DNA from 2 places in the Mesorhizobium sp. M0244 genome. Region 1 is predicted to be linked to the other one. Evidence: predicted binding sites of a transcription regulator. Region 1 holds the regulator's gene; the other holds the start of a gene.
What was found. Region 1 encodes PhoB, which activates phosphate uptake and scavenging genes when phosphate is short. Its sites were predicted from a motif close to TGTCATNNANCTGTCAT; they were not measured.
Positions count from the first base shown of each region.

Region 1 (7,653 bases):
AGGCGTAAAGCCCCACGCATCGACGGACGGCCGGTTGGTTATTCGCAGACCATACGGGCCCGTTTGCCGGGTTCGCTGACATTCCTGCAGGTGAGCGGCTTTGCCGGCTCCGACGACAGCATGGGCGGGTTGTTGGCGACCCCCCTCCGTGGCGCTGCAACGGAAGCTGCGCTCCTGCGCACCGCCGGCCTTTTCGGCGATTGCGGCGCCACGGGAAAGACGTCGGTCTCCAACTGCGACTGATCGGCTTGCGCCTGCGAAGAAGGCCGGTCCCAGAAACGGCGAACGTCGAGCGGCTTGGGAATGATCACGGTACCATCATAGCTGCGCGCGCAGCCGCTTCCCAAAAGCAGCACCAGGCACAGGAAGACAGGCGGAATCCGTCGAGACATCAGCAACACCCCTGCAAGCTTATAACGCCGCTTCGGCCTAACCGACAACCGGCGGAATAGTGCAGAGGGAGTAGGTACGGTGAAGTAGAAATCGTCGCACTTCCAGTCGAAGGCTCTGCTCGAAAGATCGAGCACCGGGTCGGGCGCGGATGGCGAGATCCAGCGCGAGGCGAGTTAAACCTTGCGATTCGTCAACGCTTCCAGCGTAAGGCCATGGTGCGATCGCACCATACCAATGCCGCGCTCAGTCGCGACAATAGGATATTCGAAGTTCCGCTCCTCCAGTTACGGGCGGGAGCAGCGACCGCCGGCAAGAAACAGGGTCAGATTTACCCCAACGGACCTGTTTCGGCGATGGCGCGGCCATGACACCTTCTGGCTGCATGCAACGCGCTCTCGCCCGGTTTTTCTTTTCGAGGCCGATTGCTGCGATCTCCGAGGGGATAATGTTGGCCGGAATTCACGCAAGCTGCTGATTCCAGCGGCAAACCGCGGCCATTCCGACAAAGCCCGCGGCCGCTCCTTCTTACCCCGGCTGGACAACGTTACCGGAGCGACATGAAACTGTCATGCGACTGTAATAATCGGGGGCTATTGGCCTCAGCGGGCGCCGGAGGAATGGCGCCGAGAGACCATATTCCGAACAGGAGCAGGCCACATGAGACATTTCATCCGCTCGGCGGCCGTTGCGATTGCAATGGCTGCGGCGACGACCACCCTCACCCTGTCCGCCGCGCTCGCCGCGGACATCTCCGGCGCCGGCGCCACCTTCCCCTACCCGATCTATGCGAAGTGGGCCGACACCTACAAGAAAGACACCGGCATTGGCCTTAACTACCAGTCGATCGGTTCCGGCGGCGGCATCAAGCAGATCAAAGCCAAGACGGTTACCTTCGGCGCTTCGGATGCGCCGCTCAGCGGCGACGAGCTTGAATCGTCCGGACTGGCCCAGTTTCCGATGGTGATGGGCGGCATCGTTCCCGTCGTCAATCTGGAAGGCGTCAAGCCGGGCGAGCTGGTTTTCGACGGAGCGACGCTGGCCGACATCTTCCTCGGCAAGATCACGCAGTGGGACGACGAGGCGATCAAGAAGCTCAATCCCGACGTCAAGCTGCCTTCGCAGGCGATCGCGGTCGTTCACCGTTCCGACGGTTCGGGCACCACGTTCAACTTCACATACTATCTTGGCGACGTCAGTGCGGACTGGAAGGACAAGGTCGGCGTCGACAAGGCAGTGGAATGGCCCGTCGGTATCGGCGCCAAGGGCAATGAGGGCGTTGCCAACAACGTCTCCCAGACCGGCGGCGCGATCGGTTATGTCGAATACGCCTACGCCAAGCAGAACAAGCTCACCTACACCGATCTGATCAACAAGGACGGCAAGAAGGTTGAGCCGACCGCAGTGGCGTTCTCGGCGGCCGCAGCCAACGCCGACTGGAGCTCGAAGCCAGGCTATGGCGTGATCCTCGCCAACCAGTCGGGCGCCGAGTCCTGGCCGATGACGGCGGCGACGTGGATCCTCCTGTACAAAAAGCCGGACGATGCCGCGACCACCGGCGAAGCGCTCAAATTCTTCGCCTGGGCATATGACAAGGGCGATGAGATGGCCGGCGAGCTGGACTACGTTCCGATGCCTGACAAGGTGGTCGAGAGCGTCAAGGCCATGTGGGCCAAGGAAGTCGTCGGCAGCGACGGCAAGCCGCTCTACTCGGCTATGTAATCTCCTCCAGGGAGGGCGTCGACGGCGCCCTCCCTGTTGCCTTCAATCGCGAGGACCCAATGACCATCGCTTCCGATGCCATGCCATCATCTGCAGCAGCCCGGGCCAGGGAAGCTACGGTGCGGCGCTTCGCGCTCACAGATGCCATATTCCGCGGACTCACCCGCGCTTCTGCAATTCTTGTGCTGGTCATCCTCGGCGGTGTCGCGATGTCGCTGTTTGCCGGCTCGTGGCAGGCGCTGTCGGCCTTCGGCTTCTCTTTCCTGACGACCGAAAGCTGGAATCCGGTCACGGAAAAATTTGGCGCGCTGGCGCCGATCTACGGCACCATCGTCACGGCGGCCATCGCCATCCTGATCGCGGTGCCGATCGGCATCGGCATTGCGGTCTTTCTCACCGAACTCTGCCCGCGTCCGCTGAGGCGCCCCATCGGCATAGCGGTCGAGCTCTTGGCCGGCATTCCCTCGATCATCTATGGCATCTGGGGCCTGTTCGTGTTCGCGCCGTTCCTGCAGACGACGATACAGCCCTTCGTCATCAACCTCTTCCATGGTGTGCCGGGACTATCCAGCCTTTTCGCCGGCCCTCCCTACGGCATCGGCCTTCTGACCTCCGCGCTGATCCTTGCCATCATGGTGCTGCCCTTCATCACCTCGATCACCAAGGACGTCTTCGATACGGTGCCGGCGGTGTTGAAGGAATCGGCCTATGGCATCGGCTGCACGACATGGGAAGTGACCCGGCGCGTGGTCATTCCCTATACCCGCATCGGCATCATGGGCGGCGTCATGCTTGGCCTCGGCCGCGCGCTCGGCGAAACCATGGCGGTGACCTTCGTTATCGGCAACGCCCACCGCATCAGCGCCTCCCTGTTCGCTCCGGGCACGACCATCTCGGCGACCATCGCCAACGAATTCACCGAGGCCGACGGCGACCTCTACACCTCTTCGCTGGTTTCGCTCGGCCTGATCCTGTTTGTCATCACCTTCCTGATCCTTGCCGCCGCCCGCTATATGCTGATGCGGATCGACGCCCGTACGGGAGCCTGACCGATGTCGACATCCTCATCGCTCCACAGCCGCCGCAAAGCCAGGAATTCGGTGATGATGACGCTTTGCGTCGTCGCCGCCGGCATCGGGCTTGCCTGGCTGGCGCTCATTCTCGGCGCGTTGGTCTATAAGGGCACAGCCGGGCTTTCGCTCGCGGTCTTCACCGAGATGACGCCACCACCGGGCGAAGCTGGCGGCCTGCTCAACGCCATCGCCGGCAGCCTGGTCATGACGGTCATCGCCGTTATCGTTGGCACGCCAATCGGCGTTCTGGCCGGCACCTACATGGCCGAGTATGGACGCTTTTCGCGCATCACCACCGTCGTCCGCTTCATCAACGACATCCTGTTGTCGGCGCCGTCGATCATCATCGGCTTGTTCGTCTATGAATTGATGGTGCGGCCAATGGGGCATTTCTCGGCGATTGCCGGCGCCGTTGCGCTTGCCATCCTGGTCATTCCGGTGGTCGTGCGCACTACTGAAGACATGCTCAACCTGGTGCCGAACGCGTTGCGTGAAGCCGGCGCCGCGATCGGCGCGCCGCGCTGGGTGGTGATCCGTTCGGTCGCCTACCGCGCCGCATTGTCCGGCATCGTCACCGGCATATTGCTGTCGATAGCACGCATTTCCGGCGAGACGGCGCCGCTGCTCTTCACCGCGCTCAACAACCAGTTCTGGAGCAGCAATATCAACGCGCCGATGGCCAGCCTGCCGGTGACCATCTTCCAGTTCGCTCTCAGCCCTTACGAGGAATGGCAGCAGCTGGCGTGGACCGGCGCACTCATAATCACCCTGACGGTTCTGGGCTTGAGCATCCTCGCCCGCAGCCTTACCGGACGCAGAGAGGACAGATGACACAGATGTTGTCCCCGGACATGACGATGACCGAAACGGTCGCCGAGAAGACGAAGATCGAGGTCAAGAACCTCAACTTCTACTACGGCCAGAGCAAGGCGCTGAAGGACATCAGCCTGTCGCTGCCCGAGCGCAGTGTCACGGCCTTCATCGGGCCTTCGGGCTGCGGGAAGTCGACGCTGCTGCGCGTCTTCAACCGCATCTACGAGCTCTACCCGAAACAGACAGCCGAGGGCCAGGTCCTGCTCGACGGCAAGAACATTCTCGACCGGTCGCAGGATCTCAACCTGCTCAGGACCAAGATCGGCATGGTGTTCCAGAAGCCGACGCCGTTCCCCATGTCGATCTACGAGAACATCGCCTTCGGCGTCAGGCTCTACGAGAATCTCGGCAAGTCCGAGATGGACGGCCGCGTCGAACAGGCGTTGAAGCGTGCCGCGCTTTGGGGCGAGGTCAGGGACAAGCTCAACGCCAGCGGCTTGAGCCTCTCCGGCGGCCAGCAGCAGCGGCTCTGCATTGCCCGCACCGTGGCAGTGAAGCCGGAAGTCATTCTGCTCGACGAACCGGCCTCGGCCCTCGACCCGCTGTCGACCGCCAAGATCGAGGAACTGATCGACGAATTGCAAGCCGACTACACGATCGTCATCGTCACTCACAACATGCAGCAGGCGGCGCGCGTGTCGCGCCAGACTGCCTTCATGTATCTGGGTGAGCTGGTCGAGTTCGACCGGACCGAGAAGATCTTCACGTCGCCCCGCGAGAAGCGCACGCAGGACTACATCACCGGCCGCTTCGGCTGAGCGGTGCCGATCACGCAGACGAGGACAATATCATGGCCGAACATACAGTCGCGTCTTTCGACGAGGATCTCGAGCAGATCAGCAAGCTGATCCGCGACATGGCCGATCTCGCCGGTTCGATGGTCGGCGGGGCGACCAAGGCCCTGTTGAATTCCGACAATGCGCTGGCGCAGCGCGTTGTTTCGGACGACGCCATCATGGATGCGCGTCAACGCGAACTGGACGACCGCGCCATCACCCTGATCGCCAAGCGCCAGCCGATGGCCCACGATCTGCGCCATGTCGTCGGGGCGATCCGCATGGCCGGCGACCTCGAACGCATCGGCGACCTTGCCAAGAATATCGCCAAGCGTGTGAGTGCGGTCGGCCTCAGCGTCACGCCGCGCGACCTATCGCATTCCATCGATGCGATGGCGCAGCTGGTGCTCATCCAGGTGCAGGGCGTCATCGAGGAGTATGCTGCCGGCGATGCGGCCGCGCTGGCCAAGCTACGCGCCGCCGACGAGCGCATCGACGTCAAATACACGTCCGTGTTCCGCGAGCTGTTGACGTACATGATGGAAGACCCGCGCAACATCACCGCTTGCACGCATCTGCTGTTCTGCGCCAAGAATCTGGAGCGGATCGGCGACCATGTCACCAACATCGCCGAAAATGCGTATTATGTGCTGACCGGCGAGCAATTGCCTGTCAATCGTCCGAAGCAGGACGAAACGACAATGTCCGCACCGGTGACATGATGGGGGTGCCCAGCCGATGATCGCACCACGCATAATGGTGGTGGAGGACGAGGAGCCGTTGGGTGTGCTGCTCCGCTACAATCTCGAATCCGAAGGCTACCAGGTCGAGGTGGTGACACGCGGCGACGAAGCCGAGATCCGTTTGCAGGAGAATGTGCCCGATCTTCTGGTGCTCGACTGGATGATACCAGCGGTTTCCGGCATCGAGCTCTGCCGACGGTTGCGGGTGCGCCCCGAAACCGAGCGGCTGCCGATCATCATGCTGACCGCGCGCGGCGAGGAGAGCGACCGGGTGCGCGGTCTTTCGACCGGCGCCGACGACTATCTGGTCAAACCGTTTTCGACACCGGAATTCATGGCCAGGGTCAAGGCGCTGCTGCGCCGCGCCAAGCCGGAAGTGCTGTCCAGCGTGCTGAAGGTCGGCGACATCGTGCTCGATCGCGAATCGCACAGGGTCTATCGCAAGAAGAGCGAAATCCGGCTCGGGCCGACCGAATTCCGGCTGCTCGAATTCATGATGCGGCATCCCGGCCGCGTCTTCTCGCGCAGCCAGTTGCTCGATAATGTCTGGGGCGAGACGATCTACATCGACGAACGCACCGTCGACGTGCATGTCGGGCGGCTGCGCAAAGCCGTCAATAACGGCCGCATGCCGGATGTCATCCGCACCATCCGCGGTGCCGGCTATGCGATCAGGGAAGATTGACCTGCCTGGTCAGGCTACGTTCTTTCTGATGCCGGGCCTCATTTGCGCGCCCGGCGCGAAAATCTCCTGGTCGACGAAGCTTAACGCCCGCATCGCGCAGCCTTCGCGGATCAGCGGCAATTCGTTCGGCTCGGTGTCGAAGGAGATCGAGCTCGAATGCTGGCCACCGGCGGTCTGGGCGATGGCCTTGCGCAAGGCCGGCTCGATCAGATCGAAGGCGGCGGCACTGACGCCGACCATCGCGACCGGTGCTGGATCGATCAGCGCGAACAACGAGCCGAGACCGAAACCCAGCGCTTCGCCGGCCCTGCGGTAGGCCTCGCGTTCCGGCCCATCCTTCTCGCGGGCCCGGGCCGCCAACGCGCGCATGTCGGCGTCGCTGACGTCGGCGACCGGTTTGCTGTCTTCGCTCATCCCCGTAGCGTTGCGCCAGATGGCGTAATTGCCTGCATAGGCCTCGATGCAGCCGCGCCGCCCGCAACGGCAGAGCGCGCCGCCTGGACGATGGATCATGTGGCCAAACTCGCCGCCCGAGGAATGCGTGCCGGTGAACAGCTCGCCCTTCAGCACCAGCCCCATGCCGATGCCGTGCGAAAGCAGGATGGCGATGAAGTCGTCGCGATAGCGATCCGGATCGCGCCAGCGCAAAGCCACCGCCATCATATTGCAATCGTTCTCCACCGTGGCCGGGATGCCGAATTCGTCTTCCAGCATGTCGGCAAAGGCGATGTCCGTCTGCGGCGTGATCGGCGACCACAGCATGGCGCGTGCAGGGGAGTCGGTAATTCCCTGAATCGCCAGGGCGATGCGGGCGACACTGCGGACGTCAAGGTCTGGATCTTCCAGCCGGCGCCGGACGATGGCCATGCATTCGCGGATCAGCTCGTCGCGCGGCATGGTCAGCGTGTCCAGCCGGCGCTGTTCCTCGACGACCACCTGTCCCGCATAGTCGATGATGGCGGCCGACAGGAAATTCAGCGACAACACCACGGTCAGCACCGCCGCCGCTTCCGGGTTGAGGGCGAGGCCGACCTGCGGACGACCGCGTTTCAACGAAACGGGCTCGTTTGCCTTGCTCTCGGCGAGGATGCCTTCCCGTATCAGGTCGGAGGAGATCGCCGATATGGTCGAATGGCTGAGGCCGGTGGTTGCAGCGATCTCCGTACGCGACGGCTGGCTGGCCCGGCGCACCGCCGAGATCACCATCGCCCGGTTGCGCCGGCGCAAATCGTCATGGCGGATTCCGACCGACATCGTTTTGCTTTCCTCCCGGTTGCCGCGGCCGCTCATGAACCGGAAGCCGTCGGTAATGTCCGACAAATAGTGTCAGATACAGGCAAATAGTGTCAGATGCCGGCGGCGCTGTCATCGTTTATTCCGACACTCGAAAA
Region 1 is NZ_JAMYSE010000002.1:126,885-134,537, forward strand. It holds gene NKJ08_RS02925 (hypothetical protein) at 39-392, opposite strand; gene pstS (phosphate ABC transporter substrate-binding protein PstS) at 1,051-2,112, shown strand; gene pstC (phosphate ABC transporter permease subunit PstC) at 2,193-3,161, shown strand; gene pstA (phosphate ABC transporter permease PstA) at 3,165-4,016, shown strand; gene pstB (phosphate ABC transporter ATP-binding protein PstB) at 4,013-4,816, shown strand; gene phoU (phosphate signaling complex protein PhoU) at 4,849-5,556, shown strand; gene phoB (phosphate regulon transcriptional regulator PhoB) at 5,573-6,262, shown strand; gene NKJ08_RS02960 (ROK family protein) at 6,272-7,516, opposite strand.

Region 2 (7,653 bases), on a different contig from region 1:
GTCAGCGTTCGGCCGATATCGGCGATCGGCAGGTTGAGTGCGGCGGCGCGGTCGCGATCGATCGTCACCGTGACTTGCGGCGCGTCGTAGGCCATCGAATTCTCCACGACGATGAAGCGGCCGGAGGCCTGCGCCTTGTTCTTGATATTTTCCGCCGCCTCGTAGACTTCGGAGGCCTCGCCGGTCGAGCGCACCACCATCGTGATCGGCAGGCCGCCGCCGGAGCCGGGCAGCGTCGGCGGCGCGAAGACGAAAGCCTTGACGCCCGCCACCTTACCCAGCCGGCCCTGGATATCCTCCTGAATCTCCTTGGAGTTGCGGGCGCGCTCGGCCCAGTCCTTGAACGCAAAGCCGACAAAGGCGCCGCTGGTCTGGCCGTCGAAGGCGACAGCCGAAAACTGCGCCCTGGTTTCCGGCAGGTCCTTGACCAGGCCGAGTATCTGGTTGACGTAGCGCTCGGTATAATCGGACGTTGCATAGCGCGGCGCCGTCACGATCGAAAGCAGGAAGCCCTGGTCTTCTTCCGGCGCCAACTCGCTCGGGGTCTTGGTGAACATGAAGCCGGTCGTCGCGACCAGCGCGAGGACGATCATCAGCGTCACCGGGCGATATTTCAACGAGCCGGTGACGAGCCGCTCATAGGTGTTTTCGACGCGCCCGAACGTGTTATCGACAATGCGCTGGAAGCGGCTGTGCGAACCTGCCCTCAGGATGCGTGCCGACATCATCGGTGTGATGGTGAGGGCGACGACACCCGACAGCACCACTGAGCCGGCCAGCGTCACCGCGAATTCGCGAAACAGCGCACCGGTCAGGCCGCCGGTGAAGGCCAGCGGTGCGAACACGGCGGCCAGTGTTATCGTCATGGCGACGACGGCGGACGAAATCTCCCGCATGCCGTTGAAGGCCGCCTGCATCGGCGACAAACCGTCTTCTTCCATGTGGCGGTGAATGTTTTCCACCACCACAATGGCATCGTCGACGACGAGGCCGATTGCCAGCACCATGGCCAGCAACGACAACAGATTGATCGAATAGCCCAGCGAAAGCAGCAGGAAGCAAACGCCGATCAGCGACAGCGGAATGGTCACGATCGGCATCATCACCGAGCGGAACGAGCCGAGGAAGAGCAGGATGACGACGATGACGATGGCGACGGCTTCGCCGATGGTCTTGAACACCTCTTCGATCGAAGCGCTGATCTGCTCGGTCGAATCGTAGACGACCTCGATCGTCATGCCTTGCGGCAGCGTCTCCTGAATGGTCGGCACTATCTTGTGGATTGCCGCCGCAGTGGTCAGCGGGTTGGCGGCCGGCGTCGGGAAGATGGCAAGAAATGTGCCGGGCTTGCCGTTGAAGCTCACCCTAGCGTCGGTGTTCTCGGCGGCGAGCTCCACCCGCGCCACATCGCGCAGTCTCACCACATTGCCGTCCTTCGAGCGGAGCGGCAGAGCGGCGAAGGCCTCCGGCGTCTGCAACGTCGAGCGCACCGCCGCGCGCGGCCAGCTTGATCGGGTCGATCCAGACGCGCATCGAATAGTCGGCGGCGCCGAATATCTGCACGTCGGCGACACCTTCGACCGTCGACATACGCGGCCGCACGACGCGTTCGATATATTCGGTGAGTTGTTCCCGCGTCATGTTCGGATTCTGCATCGAGATGTACATCATCGCGAACTGCTGGCCGGTGCCCTTGATGATCACCGGATCCTTGGCCTCGTCCGGCAAGTCACCACGCACGCCTTGCACCTTCGACAACACTTCGTTCAGAGCGACGTCGGGGTTGGAGCCGAGTTTCATCTGCACCGTCACGGTGCTGGAGGACGGCCGGCTCGCCGACGTGACATAATCGATGTTTTCGGTCGAAGCGACGGCACGCGCGATCGGCGCGGAAATGAACCCCTGGATCAGGTCGGCGCTGGCGCCGGGATAGGCCGTGGTGATCGTGATCGCCGTTTCTTCAACCTCCGGATACTGCCGGATCGAAAGGTTGAAGATGCCCTGGAAACCCAGAAGCAGGATCATCAAGGCGAGCACAGTCGAAAGGACCGGGCGGCGGATGAAGATGTCGGAAAAGCTCATTGCTGGGCTGCCTGCTGGTTCCCCGGCTTGGTCGGGTCGATCGTGTTGTCGACGGCGACCGACATGCCGTTGAAGAGCCGGTTCTGACCGGCGGTGACGACTTCGTCGCCGGGCGCGATGCCTTGCAGGATCTCGACCAGACCGGCGTTGCGGCGGCCCGGTTTGACGAACACCTGAGCGAGCACGAGCTGCGGCTTCTGTTCTTCCGCTGTCGGTTTGGCCGGGGTAGCAGTCGGCTTTTCTTCCGGCTTTGCCTCGGGCGCTTCGGCAGCGGGCTTGGCAGCATCCGCGGCGGGCTTTTCTTCCGGCTTTGCCTCGGGAGCCGCGCCGTTGGTTTCGGCGGATGTGGCCGGGCGCACCACGAAGACGAAGTCACCGTACAGGCTGGAGGTCAGGGCGGTCTGCGGCAGCGCCAGCACGTTCTTGTCCTCGGGCAGTTCGACGCGCACCTGGACGAACTGGCCGGGCGTCAGCTTGCCTTCCGGATTGGCGACCTCCGCCCTCACCGTCACCAGCCGGCTCGTCGGATCGATCTTCGGATCGATACCGCGAATGCTGCCGGCGAACGGCATGTCGCCGCCGCCAATGCCCAGCCGCACCGTCTGGCCGATCTTCAGCTGCGGAAGCTGCTGCTCCGGAACCGTGAAATCGACACGCATCGTGTCCATGTCCTGCAAGGTCACCACGGCGGTGCCGGGTGTGAGATACTGGCCAAGGTCGATTTTCGGAATACCCACGGTGCCTTTGAAAGGGGCCGTCAACTGTTTTTGGTCGAGCACCGCTTGCAGCTTGTTTACCTGCGCGGCGGAGACCGACGCCGCTGCCTGCGCCGTGTCGAGCGTAGCGTCGGTGCCGACGCCGCGCTTCTGCAGCTCAAGAGCGCGCGTCAACGTCGTCTGGTCGGATGTGGCTTGCGCCTTCGACGCCACGAGGTCGGCTCGCTCGACGGCATCGTCGAGCTGCAGCAGCACGGCGTTGGCGGCGACCTTCTGATTGGCGTGAAACAGGATGTCCTTGACGATGCCGGCGGTCTCCACCGTCAGGTCGACGCCGCGTACGGCACTGACCGTACCGATCGCCTCGATGCCGGGCGTCCAGGACGTCGGTTTAACAACGACCGTCGACACTGTCGTGGCCGGCGGCTTCATGGTGGCAAAGAACTGTTGGGCCATCTTGTCACGGAAAAGCTGCCAGCCGACGATGCCGCCGCACACCAGCACGAGCAGAATGAAGGCGATGATGAAGCGCTTGATCACGAACAGTCCCCTCGGCCACGGCCCAGCATAACCGTCGGATGACCGGAACACATACCTGTGACTGGTCCCAATTTCAAATGACGGCGATCTTACTGTACCGTCTGGACGGTCTTGTCAATTCCGCCTAAGCTAATGAATGGGGGAACGATTGATGAAGGTCCGCAGAGCAAATTCGCGCGAGAAAATTCTCGCCGCCGCCGCCGACGTGGCGCGCGAGACGGGTCCTGGCAGCCTGTCGTTGGATGCGGTCGCCAGCCGTGCCGGCGTGTCGAAAGGCGGCCTCCTCTACAATTTTCCGACCAAGGCGAAGCTGATGCAGGCGCTGGTCGAGGACTACCTGCGCGAGTTCCAACAGGCGCTGGAGTCCGCTCGCACGAGCGGCGTCAGCGGCGAAAGCCCGCTTGCAGCCTATATCAGGCTTTCGGCCGATCGTGCCGAGGAGTCGAAACCGTCGGCCTCCTGGATCTTTTCGGCGATCGCCGAAGATCCTGATTTCCTGACGCCGATAAAATCGTTCAGGCGGCAGGTTTTCGAGCGGCTGAAGGGCGAGACGCCGGACCTCAAGGCGCTGCTGGTCTGCTATCTCGCCATCGAAGGGCTTCGCAGCATGAACCTGTTCGGTTCGGATGTTCTCTCCGCCGATGAGCGCCGGCTGCTGATATCGTCCCTGCTGGAGATCGCGGGATAGGCGAGGGTTGCCTTCGCCGGGGTTCAGTTGCTCCGACTGTCGGGACGTCAGTTTGCTTCGATTGCCCCGTTTGCGTCACCTCAACCTGCCCTGCCGTCACACAGGCTTCATTGTGCGGACATAGCGTCCTCCCATTCTTTGCTGCAATGCACGAGGAGTGGGGTATGGTCGATATTGTTTCAAGCGAAGCAGGAATTCCAAGGCCGGAGCATCCGCTCGACCGGCCGAACAGCACCGGCAAATGGTTTCTGCCGGCCTTTGCCGTCATCGTCCTGGGCGGCCTTGCCTATGTCGGCTACGCACTCGGCCAGGACCTGACCAGCACCGTCGCGGTGCCGTGGATCCTGCTTGGCCTGGCGCTGCTGATCGCGCTCGGCTTCGAATTCGTCAACGGTTTTCACGACACCGCCAATGCGGTGGCAACGGTGATCTACACGCATTCCATGCCGGCCGAGCTTGCGGTGATGTGGTCCGGCTTCTTCAACTTCCTCGGCGTGCTCACCGCCAGCGGGGCGGTCGCCTTCGGCATCATTTCGCTGCTGCCGGTCGAGTTGATCCTTCAGGTCGGATCGAGCTCGGGACTGGCCATGGTCTTCGCGCTGCTGGTCGCCGCGATCATCTGGAATCTCGGAACCTGGTATCTCGGCCTGCCTGCCTCGAGCTCGCACACACTGATCGGCTCGATCATCGGCGTCGGCCTCGCCAACCAGTTCACGGCTCCGGCCGGCTCCATCACCAGCGGCATCGACTGGTCGCAGGCGTTCAATGTCGGCCTGTCGCTTCTGATCTCACCGCTGGTCGGGTTCGGCCTGGCTGCGCTGCTGCTTCTGGTGATGAAGCTGCTGGTCAGGAACCGCGAGCTCTACGAGGCGCCTAAGTCGAGAGCCCCGCCGCCGCTGTGGATCCGGGCGTTGCTTATCTTCACCTGCACCGGCGTCAGCTTTGCCCACGGCTCCAATGACGGGCAAAAGGGCATGGGCCTCATCATGCTCATCCTGATCGGCGTAGTGCCGACCGCCTTCGCGCTGAACCGCACGCCCGATATCAACTATCTCGAAGCCTATAAGTCGGCGGCGACTGAGGTCGAGACCGTGCTCGGCAAATACGTCAAGCCCGGCGTCGCCGTGACCGACGCTGCCACAGCGGTCGGCGACGCCGTCCGTACCAAGACCTGGAAGGACGAGACCACGCCTGCCCTGCAGAGCTTCATCCATGACACCAGCGCCATGTTGTCGCCCTATCCGTCCGTGGAAAAGCTGCCGACAACTCTGGTCAGCAACGCCCGCAACAACATCTATCTTATCGGTGAAGCGCTGAAGCTGATCGACAAGAAGAAGCTGTTGCCGATGGAGGCAGACGACCTGAAGGCGGTGACGATCTATCACAAGGCGGTCGACAACGCGACGAAGTTCATCCCGCTCTGGGTCAAGGTCGCCATCGCGCTGGCGCTCGGCCTCGGCACGATGGTCGGCTGGAAGCGCATCGTCGTCACTGTCGGCGAGAAGATCGGCAAAAGCCATCTGACCTACGGTCAGGGTGCGTCCGCCGAGCTTGTCGCCATGGCGACGATCGCATCGGCCGACTATCTCGGCCTGCCGGTCTCGACCACCCATGTCCTGTCCTCGGGCGTTGCCGGCACCATGGCGGCGAACGGCTCGGGCCTGCAATGGGCGACGGTGCGCAACATGCTGATGGCCTGGATGCTGACCCTTCCGGTCTCCATCTGTCTTGCCTTCGTGTTGTTCGCCATCTTCCGCCAGGTGTTCTGAGCGGGGACAGGGCTTGACCAGAATGTCGCGGCGCCGGCTCCGGCGCCTCCCGGATCACCTGAACGCGCTTTGTTTCGGCGGCGGCCATGAATGACGCATCGCATCTGACATTGCTTGCCGCGGACGACCAGCATCATGCTCCCGGGTTGGTCTGGGCTTATCATGCCGCTCCCGGCAAAGCTCCCGAACCGCTGGCGCCCAGAGACATAGAGGCCGCACTGGCATCACCGGACGGCTGGGTCTGGCTGCATGTCGACCTTGTCGACCGGCGCGCCCATTCCTGGGTCAGCCATGCCTGCGCGCTGCCGGCGTCGGCTCATGCAATCCTCGAAGGGCACGAGGACAGCCTGGTGCTGGCCCATGAGAACGGCGTCGTCCACGGCATTTCGGCCGACCTGCATGGCGAGATCGCCCATCAGTCGACGACGATCGGCAGATTGCATTTTGCGGTCTCGGAGCGGCTGCTGGTAACCGGCCGGCGCCATCCGCTGGCGGCGGTGGAGGAAGTGCACACCGCGCTTGCCGCAGGGCTGCGGCCGGCCACAGCATTCGAGCTGTTCGAGACGCTGGTCATGGCCCTTTGCAAAACCGCCAGCCTGCGGCTCGCCGCGGCGACGAAGCGGCTCGATGCGGTCGAGGACCATCTCGTGACCGAGCGGCTTGCCGATGAAAGGCGGCAACTAAAGGATGTGCGCCGGCTTGCCGTGTCCCTGCATCGGCCGATCTCGGCCTTGGCAGCGCTTTTCCAGGACGAGGACCGCTCCGCCTGGAACCTCTCCGCCGGCGCACATGCCGTTTTGCGCCGGCTTGCCGTCCGCCTGGAGCGGCTCGACCGCGAGGTCGTCATGATCAACGACCGGGCAAGGCTGCTGCAGGAGGAGCTTGCAGCCGAGCTCGCCGACGAATCCAATCGCAGCTTGAAGGCGCTGGCAGTGATGAGTGCGCTGCTTCTGCCGGGCACGCTGATCGTCGGCATATTCGGCATGAACACTGGTGGGCTGCCATTCTCCGAGGCTCCCAGCGGCTTCATCCTGGCGATGCTCCTCGCAGTCGGTGCGACCGGCCTGTTCTACTGGCTTTTGCTGCGCGCCGGCGCCAATCTGCGGTTCTGAGCCCGATTAACAGTGGCGTTCGTTCGATTGCATGCAAAGTACAGGCTGACATGTTGAAACCACGCATCGCGCTTTCCGAAAATCGGTTTCCGATTTTCGGACTGATGCGCTAGAGCCTATGAGATTGAACCGAGCTGCCGCCTCTAATCCGGAAAGGCTCCAGACGCCGCCCATGCCCCATCTTCCCGACCATCTTCTCGCCGGCTACCGCAGTTTCATGAGCGGCCGCTATCTCACCGAAAGCGGGCGTTATCGCTCGCTGGCGCGGGAGGGCCAGGCACCGGAAACGATGATCGTCGCCTGCTGCGATTCCCGGGCCGCGCCCGAAGCGATCTTCGATGCCGGGCCCGGCGAGCTGTTCGTGCTGCGCAATGTCGGCAATCTGGTGCCGCCCTATGCGCCCGACGATCAGTTCCACTCGACATCGGCGGCGCTCGAATTTGCCGTGCAGAGCCTCAAGGTCAAGAACATCGTGGTGATGGGCCACGGCCGCTGCGGCGGCATCCGTGCGGCACTCGACACCACGGCGGCACCCTTGTCGCCGGGCGATTTCATCGGCAAATGGATGAGCCTGATCGCGCCGGCGGCCGAGACCGTATCGTCCAGCACCTTCATGACCGCGACCGAGCGCCAGACGGCGCTGGAGCGCATCTCGATCCGCTATTCCATAGCCAATCTGCGCACCTTCCCTTGTGTTTCGATCCTCGAAGGCAAGGGGCGGCTGTCGCTGCACGGTGCCTGGTTCG
Region 2 is NZ_JAMYSE010000005.1:37,533-45,185, reverse strand. It holds partial or broken gene NKJ08_RS06135 (efflux RND transporter permease subunit) at 1-2,082, opposite strand, end outside; gene NKJ08_RS06130 (efflux RND transporter periplasmic adaptor subunit) at 2,079-3,338, opposite strand; gene NKJ08_RS06125 (TetR/AcrR family transcriptional regulator) at 3,490-4,026, shown strand; gene NKJ08_RS06120 (inorganic phosphate transporter) at 4,191-5,795, shown strand; gene NKJ08_RS06115 (transporter) at 5,882-6,907, shown strand; gene NKJ08_RS06110 (carbonic anhydrase) at 7,080-7,653, shown strand, end outside.
Region 2: the regulator PhoB is predicted to act here: its motif matches at 4,121-4,137, upstream of NKJ08_RS06120 (inorganic phosphate transporter).